One region of the Streptomyces sp. NPDC026515 genome, then DNA from elsewhere that is predicted to be linked to it. Evidence: riboswitches for the same ligand, from Rfam matches in the RefSeq annotation. Region 1 holds a riboswitch; each other region holds the start of a gene.
The links. Region 1 has a riboswitch for S-adenosylmethionine ahead of thrC (threonine synthase). Riboswitches for the same ligand answer to the same signal wherever they lie in the genome.
Positions count from the first base shown of each region.

Region 1 (2,259 bases):
TGGGTCAGGGCGGGCCGGATCAGGTGGCCGCGGGCCAGCCGCAGCTGGGCGGTGCGGTAGATCGCGGCGGACATCCGGCCGAGCGCCTGGCCGTCCTGGTGACGGTGTTTGCGCACCCCCACGTCGACCTGGGCGAGGGCGTCCAGGCCGACCAGGTGCAGGGCGTCGATCAGCATGCCGAGCTCCACGCCGTAGCCGACCGGGAAGGGGAGCTGTTCGAGGAGCGAGCGGCGGGCCGCGTACTCGCCGCCGAGCGGCTGGACGAATCCGGCCAGCTGCGGCCAGTGCATGTTCAGCAGCGGACGGGCCATCAGCTCGGTCACCCGGCCGCCCTGCCCGGCCGAACCGGCGAGCGGGCGGTCGTACATCGCCTTGACCAGGTCCACGTCCGGGTCGGTCAGCAGCGGGCCGACGATCCCGGTGACGAAGTCGGAGGAGAACTCGCGCAGGTCGGCGTCGACGAAGCAGACGATGTCCCCGGTGGTGACCAGGAGGGAGCGCCAGAGCACCTCGCCCTTGCCGGGGACGGCGGGGATGCGCGGCAGGATCGTGTCGCGGTGCTCGACCCGGGCGCCGGCCGCCGCGGCCACCGCCGCCGTCCGGTCGGAGGAACCGGAGTCGACGACCACGATCTCGTCGACGAGCGGCGCCTGCCGCATCAGGTCGTGGCGGATGATCGCGACGATGTCGCCGACGGTCTCCTCCTCGTTGAGCGCCGGCAGCACGACGGAGACGGACTGCCCGCTGCGCTGCTTGGCGGCGAGTATCCGGTGCAGCGGACGGTCGTTCACGGACCAGGAGCGGGTGGCCAGCCAGCGCTCGACTTCTTCCAGCACAGTCAGCGGCTCCTCACTGTCACGATCACACTGCGAGGTGTGATCCATCTCGCGGTTCGGACGGCTCTCTCAACTGTCCTGGCCTTCGGTTACAGTCTTGAACAACGCCGGTGACCATCGCATGTCCTGGGGTCACCCGACGTTGACAACTGCATACCGCTCATCCAGAGGGGCAGAGGGATACGGCCCGATGAAGCCCCGGCAACCCTCCAGTCGGTTACTCGTGGATCGCCGCTCACTGTCGATCACCCGCGAGGCTCCCGGCTAGGGAAGGTGCCAAATCCGTCTCACGGCGAGATGCGTCGTGAGGAAGATGAGGAGAAAGGGCCTCGCCTCACATGGCTGCGCAGACTGTTGCACCCACCACCGACTCCACCGCCGCTTCTGGTTCCGCGCCCGTCGACCTCGGTCCCGCCACTGCGCTGAGCTGCCGCGAATGCGGCCACCGCGTGCCGCTCGGCCCGGTGTTCGCCTGCGAGGAGTGCTTCGGCCCGCTCGAGATCGCCTACGACTTCTCGGCCTACGACACCGAGGAACTGCGGAAGCGGATCGAAGCGGGTCCCGCCAACATCTGGCGCTACGCGCCGCTGCTGCCCGTCCCCGCGGACGTGGCCACCAAGCCGAACATCAATCCGGGCTGGACCAAGCTCGTCCAGGCCGACAACCTGGCGAAGGAACTGGGCGTCACCGGCGGCCTGTACGTCAAGGACGACTCCGGCAACCCGACGCACTCCTTCAAGGACCGGGTCGTCGCCCAGGCCGTCGAGGCCGCGCGCGCCTTCGGCTACACCACGCTCTCCTGCTCCTCCACCGGCAACCTGGCCGGCGCGGTCGGTGCCGCCGCCGCCCGGGCCGGCTTCCGCTCCTGCGTGTTCATCCCGCACGACCTGGAGCAGGGCAAGATCGTCATGGCCGCGGTCTACGGCGGCGAACTCGTCGGCATCGAGGGCAACTACGACGACGTGAACCGTTTCTGCTCCGAACTGATCGGCGACTCGGCCGGCGAGGGCTGGGGCTTCGTCAACGTCAACCTGCGGCCGTACTACGCGGAGGGGTCCAAGACCCTGGCGTACGAGATCTGCGAGCAGCTCGGCTGGCGGATCCCGGACCAGCTGGTCATTCCGATCGCCTCCGGCTCGCAGCTCACGAAGATCGACAAGGGTCTGCAGGAGCTGATCAGGCTCGGGCTCGTGGAGGACAGGCCGTACAAGATCTTCGGCGCGCAGGCCGAGGGGTGCTCGCCGGTGTCGGTGGCCTACAAGGCGGGTCACGACGTGGTCCGGCCGCAGAAGCCGAACACGATCGCCAAGTCCCTCGCCATCGGCAACCCCGCCGACGGTCCGTACGTCCTCGACATCGCGCGCCGCACCGGCGGCGCGGTGGAGGACGTCACCGACGAAGAGGTCGTCGACGCGATCAAGCT
Region 1 covers NZ_JBVHQD010000006.1:447,087-449,345, reverse strand. The annotation lists gene ACZ4O3_RS15170 (glucosyl-3-phosphoglycerate synthase) at 1-836, opposite strand, end outside; SAM riboswitch class I at 994-1,156, shown strand; gene thrC (threonine synthase) at 1,175-2,259, shown strand, end outside.

Region 2 (2,259 bases), on a different contig from region 1:
CCGGGTGACCTTGCGGCTGGCGCCGCCGCCCGCGAGGTACGGCTCGGCCGCCCGCAGCCAGTCGGCACGGCCGGCCAGGACGCCGGAGCCGAAGGGGGCGTACAGCTTGTGGCCGGAGAAGGCGATCCAGTCGACGTCCAGCTCCCGGACGCTCACCGGGTGGTGCGGGGCCAGCTGGGCGGCGTCCAGGACGATCCGGGCGCCCTGCGCGTGCGCGGCGGCGGCCAGCTCGCGGACCGGCCACAGCTCGCCGGTGACGTTGGAGGCGCCGGTGACGCAGACCAGGGCCGGGCCGCGGCCCCCGTCGGCGGCCTCCGGACGGGCGGCGAGAGCCTTCTCCAGGGTCTCGACGGCCTGGCGCGGGGTGCGCGGGGCGTCGAGGTAGCTGACCCGGGCGTCCTGCCAGGGCAGCAGGCTCGCGTGGTGCTCGGTCTCGAAGACGAAGACCTGGCAGCCGGCGGGGAGGGCGCGGGCCAGAAGGTTCAGGGAGTCCGTGGTCGAGCGGGTGAAGACCAGCTGGTCGTCGGGGCGGCAGCCGAGGAACTCGGCGACGGTCCGGCGGGCGTTCTCGAAGAGGTCCGTGGAGAGCTGGGAGAGGTAGCCGGCGCCGCGGTGGACGCTGCCGTAGTAGGGCGCGTACGCCGCCACGTCGTCCCAGACCCGCTGGAGCGCGGGGGCGCTGGCCGCGTAGTCGAGGGCGGCGTAGCCGACCTCGCCACCGGTGACGAGCGGGACGGTGACATCCCGCCCCAGAACGGGCAGAGGGGCACAGACCGACTGGGCGGAGACAGCGGTGGAGACGGACATGGCGAACTCCCGTGAGAGGAAAGAAGAAAGTGAAGAAGGGTGCGCGGAAGGGGGGCTCGACGCCCTAGCGCATTCGCTTGCTCACGGGAGACTCCCTCGATGACCAGGATCCCTGGGTCGTGCTCATGAACAGAGCGTGAGGGATCCGCGCTTGCCGCAGACCTCGCTGCCTACGGCCTGGTCTTCACCCGGGGCACCCCGCCACGGACGGAGGGTTGCCGGACAGTCGGCCGGGGCCTTGTGACTGTCACTCATGACCTGTGGGGAAACGTAGATGAGGTGATCGCCGGCGCGCAACCTGTGTCCGGATGACGGACGGGCCGGAGCGCCGGCGCCACCTTCTCCTTCCGCCGGGCGCCTACCGGTTGGTCGCCGCCGCCCAGCGCTCCAGCACCCGTTTGGCCGCGCCCGAGTCGATCGACTCCGCCGCCTCGTCCATGCCGGCGCGGATCTGCTCGGCGAGTGTCCCGGTACCCGGGTCCAGGGCGACCAGTGCCGCCGCCGAGTTGAGCAGGACCGCGTCCCGCACCGGGCCCCCCTCGCCGTCGAGGAGCCTGCGCGCGACCTCCGCGTTGTACGACGGGTCGCCGCCGCGCAACGCCTCCACCGGGACCAGCTCGATGCCGACGTCCCGCGGGTCGAAGGTCTCCTCGGTGACCTTCCCGTCGCGGACGATCCAGACGTGGGACGTGGCGGTGGTGGTCAGTTCGTCGAGGCCGTCGTCGCCGCGGAAGACCAGGGAGGAGTTGCCGCGCTCGGCGAAGACGCCCGCGACGACCGGTGCCATGCGCGGGTCCGCGACGCCGACCGCCTGGGACCGCACCTGCGCGGGGTTGGTCAGCGGGCCGAGGATGTTGAACACCGTGCGGATGCCCAGCTGGCCGCGGGCGGCGCCTGCGTGGCGCAGCGCCGGGTGGAACTTGACGGCGAAGCAGAAGGTGATGCCGGCCTCCTCGGCGACCTCGGCGACGCGTCGCGGGGTCAGGTCGAGGTTGACGCCGAGCTTCTCCAGCACGTCCGAGGCGCCGGACGCGGAGGACGCGGCCCGGTTGCCGTGCTTGACGACCTTCGCCCCGGTGCCGGCCACCACCAGCGCCGACATGGTCGAGATGTTCACCGTCTTGGCGCCGTCGCCGCCGGTGCCGACGATGTCGACCGTGCGGCCCGGTACCTCGATGACATTGGCGTGCGCGTACATCGTGCGGACCAGGCCGTTGATCTCGTCGACCGTCTCGCCCTTCGCCCGCAGGGCGACGACGAAGCCGGCGATCTGGGCGTCGGTCGCCTGGCCGCGCATGATCTGGTCCATCGCCCAGGCCGTCGCGTCCGCGCTCTGGTCCTGGCCGTACAGCAGCGCGTTCAGCACCCCGGGCCAGGAACGGCCCGCCGCGGTGTCGCCTCCAGCGGGGGTCACAGCGCTCATAAAGCCGCTCCTGATCGTCGTACGGGCAA
Region 2 covers NZ_JBVHQD010000007.1:429,317-431,575, forward strand. The annotation lists gene ACZ4O3_RS17375 (aminotransferase class V-fold PLP-dependent enzyme) at 1-807, opposite strand, end outside; SAM riboswitch class IV at 950-1,066, opposite strand; gene trpD (anthranilate phosphoribosyltransferase) at 1,166-2,230, opposite strand.
Region 2: another riboswitch for S-adenosylmethionine. It lies ahead of ACZ4O3_RS17375 (aminotransferase class V-fold PLP-dependent enzyme); the one in region 1 lies ahead of thrC (threonine synthase).

Region 3 (2,259 bases), on a different contig from region 1:
TGGCCGGTGCCGAGTTCCTCGTCGGCGGACGACTCACGGCCGCGGACGTCGAGTTGTGGGTGACCCTGGTCCAACTCGACACCGTGCACCGCAACCACCTGGACGCCGCCGCCGTGCACGCCATCGCCGGCCATCCGGTCCTGTGGGCCTACGCCCGCCGGCTGGCCGCCCGCCCGGCCTTCGGCGCCCACCTCGACCTCGACGGCATCGCCCGCCGCCACCACGGCCGTTGCCAAGGCCTGGAAGCCGCCGGCGCGGCAGTCCAGATCCTGGACTGGGCCGGCCACGCGGCGGAGGCTCCCGGCGCGCCGCGCAGGTGAGAGGGGCCCGAGCTGTTTCGCCAGTCGGACAGGCGTTGACATTCGTTCGGGCAACTGCCTTACTTGCGGCACAGAACGGTCAAGAGCGTCAGCATCGAGCCCTGGCTTGCTGACCGGCAACCCTCGCATCGCGGTGGGGTGCCCCAGGTGACGACCGGACCGGATGACGACGTTCGGTAAGCGCGAGGCCCCCAGGGGCCGCCACGACAGCGACAGGTGACGGGACATGTACGCAGCCTCCAGGTCGGCCGAAGGCCGCGCCCAGGGCTGCGTACAGCCGTATCCGAGCCCGCTGGTCGCCGACCGCGCCGTCGATCTGCTCCGTGTCAACAGCGCCCTGTGTAGCGCGTGTACCGCACCGGGCCGCGCCCGCTGTCGGGTCTGACCAGGCCTTTCCGCCTCACCCGCAGCAGGTCTCGCGCAGCCTCGCGTCCCCGCGTCCTCGACGAAGCACCGGCCGCCCCGGTGCGAAGCCGTCCGCCCCATCCCGTGTCCCGCGCGCCCCCGCGTACCCGTGCCGTGTCCTGACGCGGCGCGGTGCAGCGGCCCCGGCCGTGTGATCCGGGGTGTCCGACTCCGCCGGAGCCCGTCATGAGTGAACCCCCAGGCGCCCTGTCCGTGGCCGAGGCGCCACCATCCACCGACATACCGTCAAAACCCCCGCGGAATCAGCGGGTTCGGCCACTGCGCCGGCCCGGACGGTGGCTCGCCACCGCCGTCGTCCTGGTACTCGTCGCGCAGTTCGCCCACGGACTGGCCACCAACCCCTTCTACCAGTGGGATCGCTTCCGTTACTGGTTCCTGCGCCCCACCGTCCTCGACGGGCTCGTCGTCACCCTCGAAGTCGCCGCGCTCAGCGCCGTACTGGGCCTGCTCGGCGGGGTCGTGCTGGCGCTGGCCCGGCTCTCCGGCAGCCCCGTGCTGCGGGCGGTGAGCTGGACCTACACCTGGCTGTTCCGCTCGGTGCCGCTGATCGTCCTGCTGATCTTCCTCTACAACTTCTCCGCCCTCTACCAGACGCTGAGCCTGGGCGTTCCCTTCGGCCCTTCCTTCGTCTCCTTCGACGAGTCCGAGCTCGCCACCGACATGGCCATCGCCGTGATCGGCCTCAGCCTCAACGAGGCCGCCTACGCGGCCGAGGTGGTGCGCGGCGGCATCCTCTCCGTCGACCAGGGCCAGCACGAGGCGGCCGCCGCCCTCGGCCTGCCCAAGGGCTACCAGTTCACCCGGATCGTCTTCCCGCAGGCCCTGCGCTCCATCGTCCCGAACTACGTCAACCAGCTCATCGGCCTGATCAAGAGCACGTCCCTGGTGTTCTACGTCTCGCTGCTCGACCTCTTCGGCTCGGTGCAGTCCATGGGCAGCACCTACCCCGGCGACATCGTGCCGCTGCTGCTCGTCGCCACCGTCTGGTACCTGATCCTGACCAGCGCCGTCTCCGTCGTCCAGTACTACGTCGAGCGGTACTTCGCCCGCGGCGCCACCCGCACCCTGCCGCCGACCCCCCTGCACAGACTCCGCACCGGCCTGGCCGGCCTGCGGGAACGGATACGCCGGGAGGCCGCCGTATGACCACCGCACCGGACACGGCACCGGAGGCCGCCCCGGCCGCCCTGGAGATCCACGACGTCCACAAGTCGTACGGCGCCCACCGCGTCCTCGACGGCATCGACCTGACCGTCCGCCCCGGCGAGGTCACCGTCGTCCTCGGTCCGTCCGGCTCCGGCAAGTCCACGCTGCTGCGCGTCGTCAACCACCTGGAGAAGCCCGAGACCGGCTACGTCAGCGTCGGCGGCGAGCTGATCGGGGTCAAGCGCCACGGCGACGGTCTCAAGGAGCTGAGCGAACGCGCCATCCTGGCCCAGCGCAGCCGGATCGGCTTCGTCTTCCAGAACTTCAACCTGTTCCCGCACCTGACGGTCCTCGACAACGTCGCGGC
Region 3 covers NZ_JBVHQD010000004.1:425,425-427,683, forward strand. The annotation lists gene ACZ4O3_RS10410 (glutathione S-transferase C-terminal domain-containing protein) at 1-320, shown strand, start outside; SAM riboswitch class IV at 398-509, shown strand; gene ACZ4O3_RS10415 (amino acid ABC transporter permease) at 912-1,892, shown strand; gene ACZ4O3_RS10420 (amino acid ABC transporter ATP-binding protein) at 1,889-2,259, shown strand, end outside.
Region 3: another riboswitch for S-adenosylmethionine. It lies ahead of ACZ4O3_RS10415 (amino acid ABC transporter permease); the one in region 1 lies ahead of thrC (threonine synthase).